2 regions of the Bacillus sp. FAU20 genome follow, and region 1 is predicted to be linked to the other one. Evidence: predicted binding sites of a transcription regulator. Region 1 holds the regulator's gene; the other holds the start of a gene.
What was found. The regulator Rex, encoded in region 1, represses fermentation and respiration genes when NADH is low (regulators of the CRP and FNR family bind a similar motif). The targets are predictions, from matches to a motif close to TTGTGAAATATTTCACAA.
Positions count from the first base shown of each region.

Region 2: a site for Rex is predicted at 3,262-3,279, ahead of arcA (arginine deiminase). Genes of this name have one in related genera too.

Region 1 covers NZ_JBVYHY010000017.1:46,815-52,888, forward strand. The annotation lists gene tsaD (tRNA (adenosine(37)-N6)-threonylcarbamoyltransferase complex transferase subunit TsaD) at 1-270, shown strand, start outside; gene AC0OM3_RS12620 (ABC-F family ATP-binding cassette domain-containing protein) at 756-2,681, opposite strand; gene AC0OM3_RS12625 (redox-sensing transcriptional repressor Rex) at 2,869-3,498, shown strand; gene AC0OM3_RS12630 (YdiK family protein) at 3,528-3,719, opposite strand; gene AC0OM3_RS12635 (CPBP family intramembrane glutamic endopeptidase) at 3,716-4,465, opposite strand; gene groES (co-chaperone GroES) at 4,857-5,141, shown strand; gene groL (chaperonin GroEL) at 5,180-6,074, shown strand, end outside.
Region 2 covers NZ_JBVYHY010000027.1:68,539-74,612, forward strand. The annotation lists gene AC0OM3_RS26075 (ABC transporter substrate-binding protein) at 1-161, opposite strand, end outside; gene AC0OM3_RS26080 (amino acid ABC transporter ATP-binding protein) at 283-1,005, opposite strand; partial or broken gene AC0OM3_RS26085 (HAMP domain-containing protein) at 1,380-1,565, shown strand; partial or broken gene AC0OM3_RS26090 (methyl-accepting chemotaxis protein) at 1,935-2,507, shown strand; gene argR (arginine repressor) at 2,654-3,103, shown strand; gene arcA (arginine deiminase) at 3,372-4,604, shown strand; gene argF (ornithine carbamoyltransferase) at 4,635-5,633, shown strand; gene arcD (arginine-ornithine antiporter) at 5,733-6,074, shown strand, end outside.

The DNA.
Region 1 (6,074 bases):
GTACTTGTAACGAAAGCAGCTCGTGCAGCAGAAGCTTATAATGTAAAGCAATTACTTCTTGCTGGTGGAGTAGCTGCTAATAAAGGACTTCGTGCGCGATTAGAAGAGGAATTTGCACAAAAAGAAAACATTGAATTAATTATTCCGCCGCTATCTTTATGCACAGATAATGCAGCGATGATTGCAGCGGCAGGGACAATTGCTTATGAACAAGGTAAGCGTGCAACATTAGCCTTAAATGCAAATCCAGGATTAGATATTGAAGCATAGTTATGCACATAATTAACCACAGGTTGTGGATAAAACCCATATTGTCTGTTGATAATATGGGTTTTATTGTGTATATAAAATGTTGATAACTTTTTTGTTGATTGTGGATAATGTGGAAAAGTTATTTTAAGGTTTATTTTATAAAGGTGGATATGTGTATAAACTTGTGGATAAATAGGATGATGTCAGACCTTTGAATTTGTTCTTTTTCGGGAAATAAAAGGCAAGAAGATATCCCCGAAAAACATTTTGAAACATCACCCCATTATAGAAGATGCTAATATTGTCAATCTTTGTCGTTAAATCGATATTTCGTGTCAAATTGTTAATATATATAGGGTTACGATAGATATATTTGAAAAATCGTTAGTATATTCTAAGTTACGATTGATATACTCAAAAAATTGTTTCTGTATTAAAAGAAAAGAAGATGTCGCATAGTCAAAAATCCTGACTTATGAGACATCTTCTTTATTTAAATATGCTTATACATGCAGCTCTTCCCATTCTGCCATACAAGTTTCAAGTTGTTCTTGTAGCGTTTGCTTTTTAGTTGTAATTTCACTAGCTTTTTCATAATCTGCATATATTTCTGGTAAGCAAAGTTGATCTTCTAACGTAGCAATTTCTTCTTCTAATTCTAATATACTTTGTTCTAGCTCTTCAATTTTTCTAGTGCGTTGACGCTCTAGTTTTTTACGCTCTTTTTCTTCTAAATAATTTAATTTCTCTTGTGCAACCACCTTTTGAACAGGAATGTCACTTTCTTGCTGTTCAAGTTCTGCACGTTCAATCATTTCATTTTTCTTTTCAACGTAGTAATCGTAATCCCCTAAATATTCCTGTGCACCTTCTGTTGATAACTCAACCACAGTCGTTGTTACACGGTTAATAAAGTAGCGGTCATGTGAGACGAATAGAAGAGTCCCTGGGTAATCAATTAAAGCATTCTCCAAAATTTCTTTACTATTTAAATCAAGGTGGTTCGTAGGCTCATCTAGAATTAATAAATTTGATTTTTGCATCATAAGTTTTGCAAGAGCTAATCGAGCTTTTTGTCCACCACTAAGGGAAGATACTGGTTTCAGTACATCATCTCCTGTGAATAAAAAATTCCCGAGTATAGTACGGATTTCTTTTTCAGGTTGCAGTGGATATTCATCCCATAGTTCATTTAAAACCCGTTTAGAAGATGTTAAGTTTGCTTGTTCTTGATCATAATAACCAACAGATACATTTGATCCGAAAGAAACATCACCATTTAATAGTGGTAACTTATTCACAATAGACTTTAATAATGTGGATTTCCCAATTCCATTTGGACCAACTAAAGCAACACTATCTCCGCGAGTTAAGCGCATAGTTACATGTTCAATTATAGGGTTCTCATCATAGCCGATGGTTGCATCATTTACTTGTAAAACATCATTTCCACTTTGCTTTTCAATATCGAAGTGGAATGATGCTGACTTAGAATCCCCTAATGGTCTTGTTAATAATTCCATTCTGTCTAGTTGTTTACGGCGACTTTGAGCCCGTTTCGTTGTAGAAGCGCGAGCTATATTCTTTTGAACGAAGTCCTCAAGTTTTGCGATTTCATCTTGTTGTTTTTCGTAACGTTTCATTTCTTGCTCATATAATGCTGATTTTAAGTCTAAATATTTACTGTAGTTACCAACAAATCGTCTGCTTTCTTTATTCGAAATTTCATATACTTGTGTAACGAGTTTGTCTAAGAAATAACGGTCATGTGAAACGATTAATATTGCGCCAGGATAACCTTGTAAATATTGCTCAAGCCACGTTAATGTTTCGATGTCTAAATGGTTTGTAGGCTCATCCAAAATAAGTAAGTCTGGTTTTGTTAATAATAATTTCCCGAGAGCTAATCTTGTTTTTTGCCCGCCGCTTAAAGTAGAAATCGTCGTCTGGTGCGTTTCAACTGGGAAGCCAAGGCCGCTTAAAATGGAGCGAATATCCGCTTCATATTGATATCCACCTTGATCTTTATAATTGAGTTGCAATTGGTCATACTCAGCTAACAATCTTTCATATGTAGCTTCGTTTGAAAAGTTTTCTTCTTTTCCCATTTCTTGCTCAAGCCTTCGAAGTTTTGTCTCCATTTGCTGTAAGTGGGTAAAGACGGTTAGCATTTCATCCCAAATTGTTAAAGACGTTTCTAGTCCAGTATTTTGAGCTAAATATCCGATTGAGACATCTTTTGGTTTTATAATTTCGCCACCATCATGAGATAATTCACCAGCGATTATTTTTAATAATGTAGATTTTCCTGCTCCATTCCTTCCAACTAATGCGATACGATCTTTTGTTTGTACTTCCAATTTTATGTTTGCCAGAATTGTTTCTGCACCGTATAATTTCGAAAGCGCGTTTACTTGTAATAAAATCAATGTTTTCACCTCAAATAATTTCTTAACTTTGCCATGTTTATATTTCTCAATCATACTAAAAATAGTGTATAGTTTAAAATAAAGAGAGAATACTTCTTCTCTTTATTATACAAGGAATTTAATGAGTGCTAAACTTCTGTATTTGATTAAAGTATATGAATAATGATAGGAAGAGAGGAGAGGTCATATGGATCAGCAAAAGATTCCACAAGCCACTGCTAAAAGATTGCCTCTATACTATCGATTTATCCAAAACTTATCTCTTTCTGGTAAGCAGCGTGTTTCATCGGCCGAATTGAGTGAGGCAGTAAAAGTAGATTCCGCAACAATACGAAGAGATTTTTCGTATTTTGGAGCGTTAGGGAAAAAGGGATATGGATATAACGTAAATTATTTATTATCATTTTTCCGCGAAACACTTGATCAAGATGATATAACACGTGTAGCACTTATTGGAGTAGGTAATTTAGGGACCGCTTTCTTACATTATAATTTCACGAAAAACAATAATACAAAAATTGAAATGGCATTTGATGTTAGTGAAGAGAAAGTTGGAACAGAAATCGGGGGCATTCCTGTATATCATTTAGATGAATTAGAAGAGAGATTATCAAATGATATACAAGTGGCAATATTAACAGTACCAGCCACAGTAGCACAAGCTGTAGCAGATAGATTAGCTGAAACGAGCGTGCACGGTATTTTGAATTTCACACCAGCGCGATTAAACGTATCAGAGAATATTAGAATTCATCATATTGACTTAGCTGTAGAGTTACAAACATTAGTTTACTTTTTGAAAAACTATCCACAATAAAACGCAGAGGAAGCGACCTCTGCGTTTTATTATTGTTTCTTCTTTGTGAATTTAACTAATATAAGGCGAAGTGCCAAATTAAAATCAATTGTTGCCATAACTGCAAATAGTATTGTCCACATATTCCAGATTGTATCTGTCACGTTCGTAATGGCCAAGCGTGTAAAGATACATCCAAGAAGGAAGTATAGTGCAGCCATGAACAATGGTGAGTTTCTCATACAAAAAATCCTCCGATAAAGCCTTGCATTTTTTCAGCTTCTTTAATCATTTCTTGAATTTGCTCATTGCTCATAAAAATTTGCCCAATAGCAACTAATGTATTCATCGCAACATGAGCTGCAATCGGAACGATAATACGTTTCGTCTTCACATATAAGAAGGCGAATACGAGCCCCATAGCAGTGTATACCAATAAGTGAGTAAAATCAAAATGAATTGCTGCGAATACAAGCGAACTAATGATAGCTGCAATAAAGAAGTTAAACTTCTTATAAAGTGCACCAAATAAAATTTTTCTAAATACGATTTCTTCTAAGATAGGTCCGATTATAGATACGACAATAAGGAACCAAGGTGTCGTTCTTGCAATTTCCATCAGTTTCATTGTATTTTCTGAACCTTGCTTAATTCCTAGTAGCTGCATCTCGATCATACCGGCAACTATTTGTGAAAAGAAAGCTAAGAAGAACCCGATGAAAATCCATCCAATAGTAGCTGGGACAGAAGAGCGCATTGCATCTAAATGCCTGTCACGAATATCTGTTCTAAGTAACCAAAGTATGATACATAATGCAACAAAGAAGCTAATAATTGCCCAGTGTCCCATTATGATTTGTCCTTTTTCCTCAATGGTAAATCCTCTATTATCATAGAGTCCTGTTTTTAGGAGAAGTGGTAATCCAACAACGCCAGATAACTGCATTAAAATGTATGTAACGATAATCCACCAGTATTGTTTCTTCAAATGGTTTAACCATCCTTTCTAACTCTAGTGTATGAGATAAGGTAGGATAACATGTAAATATGTTATCTACGATATAAACTTTCATTCGAATTATGATTTTTTTGTAAATCTTTATTTGAAATTAAAGTAGGAGACAGGAAAAAGTTGTACGTTTAGCGAAAACAACTTAGGGTGTCTTTCATATTGTAACATACGAGTAGGGGAAACAACGATTCATATAGTAAAGGCGGTATTCTATATAGAAAGTTTATATAGTAATTTGCGAAAAAATTATGATTTTTTTACTTGCAAAAGAAATTGAGATTATTTATTATTATAAGTGTGTTAGCACTCGGATGACTTGAGTGCTAATAAAAGAAATTTACATAACAAAATGAGGAGGTTATTGTTCATGCTAAAGCCATTAGGTGATCGCGTTGTAATTGAGCTTGTTCAAGCAGAAGAAAAAACAGCAAGTGGTATTGTATTACCAGATACTGCAAAAGAAAAACCACAAGAGGGTAAAGTTGTTGCAGTAGGTACTGGTCGAGTGCTTGAGAATGGTGAGCGTGTTGCTTTAGAGGTAGCAGCAGGTGATCTTATCATCTTCTCAAAATATGCAGGTACTGAAGTGAAATATGAAGGTACAGACTACTTGATTTTACGTGAAAGTGACATTTTAGCAGTTATCGGTTAATTATATAAATCTTAAAAAATCCAAGGGGGTCAATTATTATGGCAAAAGATATTAAATTTAGTGAAGAAGCACGTCGTTCGATGCTTCGCGGTGTCGACACTCTTGCAAACGCAGTAAAAGTAACACTTGGACCAAAAGGTCGTAACGTTGTACTTGAGAAAAAATTTGGTTCACCACTTATTACAAATGATGGTGTAACAATCGCAAAAGAAATCGAATTAGAAGATGCATTCGAAAACATGGGTGCGAAGTTAGTAGCAGAAGTTGCTAGCAAAACAAACGATGTAGCTGGTGACGGAACAACAACTGCAACTGTATTAGCGCAAGCTATGATTCGTGAAGGTCTTAAAAACGTAACAGCTGGTGCGAACCCAATGGGTCTTCGTAAAGGTATCGAAAAAGCTGTTACTGCTGCAATTGAAGAATTAAAAACGATTTCTAAACCAATCGAAGGCAAATCTTCTATCGCACAAGTAGCTGCTATTTCTGCAGCTGACGAAGAAGTAGGTCAATTAATCGCTGAAGCAATGGAGCGCGTTGGTAACGACGGCGTTATTACTTTAGAAGAGTCTAAAGGATTCACAACAGAATTAGACGTAGTAGAAGGTATGCAATTTGATCGTGGATATGCATCTCCTTACATGATTACTGATTCTGACAAAATGGAAGCAGTTCTTGATAACCCATACATCTTAATCACTGACAAAAAGATTTCTAACATTCAAGAAATCTTACCAGTATTAGAGCAAGTGGTACAACAAGGTAAACCACTTCTTATCATTGCTGAAGATGTAGAAGGCGAAGCTTTAGCTACATTAGTAGTGAACAAACTTCGTGGTACATTCAACGTAGTAGCTGTTAAAGCTCCTGGATTTGGTGACCGTCGTAAAGCAATGCTAGAAGATATCGCAATCTTAACAGGTGGCGAAGTAA
Region 2 (6,074 bases), on a different contig from region 1:
TTTTCTTTATAATTAAAAGGTTTGTATAATCCACTCATTGCATAGCGAAATTCTTTTTCACCATTTGATGAAGTAGTAGAGCTTTCTTTGCTACAAGCTCCTAGTATGAAGGATGTACATAGTGTAATGCTCGCAACAATGGTTAATAGTTTTCTTTTCATAAAACCCCTCCTATATATTGATCATACGGATGATTTTAAGTATGTTATTGAAATATTTTATTTGGATGATTAGTTGTGCACCGTATGAATGTATTTCTTTTCGTTTGAAACAGAAGTTACACTATAAAACGTTGCGTAAAAATTGTTTTGCCCGTTCATGTGATGGAGCTGAAAAGAATTGTGCTGGCGGAGCATCTTCTACAATCTTTCCATCATCCATAAAGATGACGCGATCAGCTACATCTCTTGCGAAATTCATTTCATGAGTAACAATAACCATTGTCATCCCTTCTTCAGCAAGTTCTTTCATAACTTGCAATACTTCTCCAACAAGTTCAGGGTCTAAAGCTGAGGTAGGCTCATCAAATAGCATAATCTTAGGGTTCATTGCAAGAGCTCGTGCAATGGCAACGCGCTGTTTTTGGCCACCTGAAAGAAGATGAGGAGTTACATCCGCTTTATCCTGAAGGCCGACTTTTTGGAGAAATTGAGTTCCAATATCCTTTGCATTTGCTTTCTCTAATTTTTTTACGTGAATAGGTGCTTCTATGATGTTTTCTAGTGAGGTCATATGAGGAAAGAGGTTAAAGTGCTGAAAAACCATACCGACATTTTCACGGACTTTATTTAAATTTGAATGTTTTGGATCAATTCGCTCACCTTGTAAGTGAATTTCGCCTTCATCGTACATTTCTAAAAAGTTAAGACAGCGAAGTAATGTACTTTTACCAGAACCACTGGCACCAATTAAAACAACAACTTCTTTTTCTTTTACTTCTAAATCAATTCCTTTTAACACATCAAGTGAACCGAATGATTTTACTAGATTTTGAACTTGAATCATAAAAAACCCCCAGTTAAAAATATATTTTACAAATGTTGCCCCTTATTTCTGTTATTAGTCATAAATTGTCAGAATCCTTTATTTTTTTCGTGCAATTTGATATTCAAAGAAATAATATTTTTAAAATCTCTATATCCTTCTATAATGAAAATATGGATAATAATATATAGGTAGTATTTATATTGCTTATAAAAAGGGGGAAAGGGAAGATGGAAAAAGAAAGGAAAACATTTTCTTTTGGATTACGTACACAACTTATGCTATTCACTACAGTTTTAGCTTTTATTACATATTCAACAAGTATATTTTTTATTTACGTGATATACGATTATTTTCAAAGTTATGTAAGTCAAACTGTATATAATATTATCGTTATGTTATTAGGGGTAGTATGGTCTGGAATTTTAGCATATGGAGCAGCCGTATTTTTAATTAAACCACTTCGCAAGTTAGAGGAAGCGGCAAGAAAAGCAGCTGAGGGTGATATTCGTGAAGATGTTCCATTACCGAAGACAGATGATGAAATTAAATCTTTAAGTGTTGCATTTAATATGATGTTAGGAAACTTAAGGGGCATGGTAAAAAATATTGATACAACATTTTCGTATACAAATAATCAAGTACAGCAGATTAGAAAACAAACAGGCGAAGCAACGAGACAAGCGCAAGGTGTATCTGAGACACTTGCAGAGATTTCTTCAGGCGCTGAGCAATCAGCGGCATCAATTCAAGCAATTGTTTCTGCTGTTGATACAACGACGTCTATTGCAAGTGAAGTAGAAGAAAAAGCGAAGCAGTCTGATACATTGTCTTCAGAAATGGTTGAAGCTTTAGGGCATAGTACTCGTGTTTTTACGTCTTTAATTCAAGGTATTCAAACATTGGCAAAAGAAAATGAAGATTCAATGCAAAATGTACAGAAGTTAGAAGAACGAATGAAACAAGTAGAACATATTGTGTCTGTTGTGAGTGCGATTGCTAGCCAAACGAATTTATTAGCACTAAATGCTTCTATTGAGGCAGCTCGCGCAGGAGAGCATGGAAGAGGTTTTGCGGTTGTTGCGGAAGAAGTACGTAAACTTGCTGATGAAAGTGATCATTCTGCAAGAAACATATCGCAGTTATTACGGAATATGCAAGATGAAGTACAACAAGTTGCAATGAAAATGACAGAACAAGTGAAAATAGCTAAAGAAGAGGCGAAACGTGGGGAAGCTACGGAATTAATTTTAAAAGAAATGTCATCAAGTGTTATGGAAGTAGCCGATGCAACTCAGCAAATTAGTAGTTATATGAATGAACAAGTGAGCCACATTCATCAAACAGGAGCACAAACAAAAGCTGTAGCAGCAATTGCTGAAGAAACGTCAGCTGGTTCGCAAGAAGTGGCGCGTGTGACGCTACAACAGTCTAAAAATATGATAGTAATCGATCAATTATTAAAGGATTTAGAGAAGCAAGCAACTGATTTGAAACAAACAATTGAACGATTTTCAATGTAAAAGGAAGAACAGAATGCTGTTCTTCTCTTTTTTATTTAGCTTGATTTAATATTTACAGTTAAACTATGAACGTTTCCGCAACATTCTTTTCTGTCCCTTTCGGATGAAAATTATAGCGAGCTATAATATTAAAAGGGGTGTCTTTTATGAAAAAAGAAAAAAGACAACGGTTAATTAAACAATTTGTAAAGGAGTATGAAATAGATAAGCAAGAAAGATTAGTAGAATTGTTAGCAAAAAAAGGTGTATTAGTAACACAAGCTACGGTTTCTCGCGATATTCGTGAGTTAAACTTAACGAAGGTACCTTCTCAAGAAGGATTAATGATATATAAAGTTTTCTCAGAAGAGCATTTACAAACTGATATAAAGTTGAAGAAAAAATTACGAGAAGTTGTTGTAAAAATTGATTGTGTAGATCAATTAATGGTTATTAAAACATTACCTGGTAATGCACATGTTATTGGTGTTTTATTTGATGAGTTAGATTGGAAAGAAAAAATAGGATGTATATGTGGAAATGATACATGCCTTATAATTTCACAGTCGAAATCAGATAGGGAGATTATAGAAGAAAGATTAAATTTAATTATTTAGATACAAAAATCCTGTTTTTAATAAAATTAAAAACAGGATTTTTGTTTAAATACGGAAGTTAAATATTCAACATATATGCATAATATATGTATTTTTTATTGAGAAAGCGAGATAGTTTGTTATAAAAATACATATTCGTATGATTTTAAAAAAATAACTTGTTTAATATTTCACAATGATAATGTGGATGCTTTCACAAAGATGAAAGTGCAGAGCATTTATTATGTACTTGTAAGACATCAAACATATTTAAAAGGAGGTACAACAAATGAAACATCCGATACATGTTACTTCAGAAATTGGGGAATTACAAACGGTTTTATTAAAACGACCGGGTAAAGAAGTGGAAAACTTGACGCCAGATTATTTGCAGCAATTATTATTTGACGATATTCCATACTTACCAATTATTCAAAAAGAGCATGATTATTTTGCACAAACGTTACGCAATCGGGGTGTTGAAGTTCTTTATTTAGAAAAACTAGCCGCTGAGGCGTTAGTAGATAAAAAACTTCGAGAAGAATTTGTTGATCGTATTTTAAAAGAAGGACAGGCCGACGTAAATGTTGCACATCAAACTTTAAAAGAATATTTACTTTCCTTTTCAAATGAAGAATTAATTCAAAAAATTATGGGCGGTGTACGGAAAAACGAAATTGAAACAAGTAAGAAGACACATTTATATGAATTAATGGAAGATCACTATCCGTTTTACTTAGATCCAATGCCTAATTTATATTTTACTCGTGATCCAGCAGCTAGCGTGGGCGATGGCTTAACGATAAATAAGATGAGAGAACCAGCGCGTAGACGTGAATCATTGTTCATGGAGTACATCATTAAATATCATCCAAGATTCGCAAAACATACTGTACCAATCTGGTTAGATCGTGATTATAAATTTCCAATTGAAGGTGGCGACGAGCTAATTTTAAATGAAGAAACAATTGCGATTGGAGTATCTGCTCGTACTTCAGCTAAAGCAATTGAACGTTTAGCTAAAAATCTCTTTAGCCGACAAAATAAAATTAAGAAAGTGTTAGCAATAGAAATTCCAAAATGCCGAGCATTTATGCATCTAGATACAGTATTTACAATGGTTGATTATGACAAGTTTACAATTCACCCAGCCATTCAAGGGCCAAAAGGGAATATGAATATTTATATTTTAGAAAAAGGATCAGATGAGGAAACTCTTAAAATTACACATCGTACTTCTTTAATGGAAGCATTAAAAGAGATATTAGGCTTAAGTGAATTAGTTCTTATTCCATGTGGAGGAGGAGATGTAATTGCTTCTGCTCGTGAACAATGGAATGATGGCTCGAACACATTAGCAATCGCGCCAGGTGTAGTTGTTACATATGATCGCAACTATGTATCCAATACGTTATTACGGGAACATGGTATAGAAGTGATTGAGGTGCTAAGTTCGGAATTATCTCGTGGTCGTGGGGGTCCACGTTGCATGAGTATGCCAATTGTTCGTAAAGATATTTAGTATAAATAACGGAGAAAGTAGGGATGAAGTATGTTAATGACTAGACCAAATTTAAAAGGAAGAAGCTTTCTAGCAGAAAAAGATTTTACACAAGAAGAATTGTTATATTTTCTAGATTTGGCAGCAGAATTAAAAGAGAAAAAGAAAAATGGTATCCCGCATCATTATTTAGAAGGTAAAAATGTAGCGCTCTTATTTGAAAAAACTTCTACTCGTACGCGTTGTGCATTTACAGTAGCATGTACAGATTTAGGGGCAAATCCTGAATATTTAGGGAAAGGTGATATTCAACTTGGGAAAAAAGAATCTGTAGAGGATACAGCAAAAGTGTTAGGGCGTATGTTTGACGGAATTGAGTTTCGTGGATTTAGTCATGAAACTGTAGAATCTTTAGCACAAAATTCTGGTGTGCCGGTTTGGAATGGATTAACAGACATGTGGCATCCAACACAAACACTAGCAGATTTATTAACAATTAGAGAACATATAGGAAAATTAAAAAATGTGAAGCTCGTTTATGTTGGAGATGGACGAAATAATGTTGCTAATAGTTTACTAGTTGGTGGAGCAATCATTGGAATGGATGTACGTATTTGTACACCGGAATCTTTATGGCCTGCACAAGAAGTAATTGATTTAGCAAAAAAATATAACGAACAGGTAATGATAACAAGTAATGTGGAAGAAGCTGTTGCGAATGCAGATGTAATTTATACAGATGTATGGGTGTCTATGGGGGAAGAAGAAAAATTTGCTGAACGTGTGGAGTTATTGAAACCTTATCAAGTAAATATGAAAATGATTAAAGAAACAGGGAATGAAAACGTGATTTTCTTACATTGTTTACCTGCATTTCATGATGTTGAAACGATGTATGGCGAAGAAGTTTATGAGAAATATGGGTTGAAAGAAATGGAGGTAACTGACGAAGTATTCCGCAGTAAACATTCAAAAGTGTTTGATCAAGCTGAAAATAGAATGCATACAATTAAAGCGGTTATGGCAGCTACTTTAGGAAACATGGAGTAAAGAAGAAAGGGAGTTTTCCTTTCTTCTTTCTCCTCCTTTAGACACTATCATTCACTATTGCTTTTGTATTGTTATTGCAATTAAAGAGAGGTGAGTGGAATGGGTGAAGATAAGAAATTAGGGTTGTTTACACTAACGGCTCTTGTAGTTGGGTCTATGATTGGTGGTGGAGCATTTAATTTAGCAAGTGATATGGCAAAAGGTGCTGGTGCGGGATCCATTATTATTGGTTGGGTTATAACAGGAATTGGAATGATTGCACTCGGATTATCTTTTCAAAATCTCACTGTAAAACGACCAGATTTAGATGGTGGTATTTTTAGCTATGCAAAAGCAGGGTTTGGTAATTTTATGGGATTTAATAGTGCGTGGGGATACTGGCTATCTGCTTGGCTTGGGAATGTAGCTTACGGTACATTATTGTTCTCTTCATTAGGATAT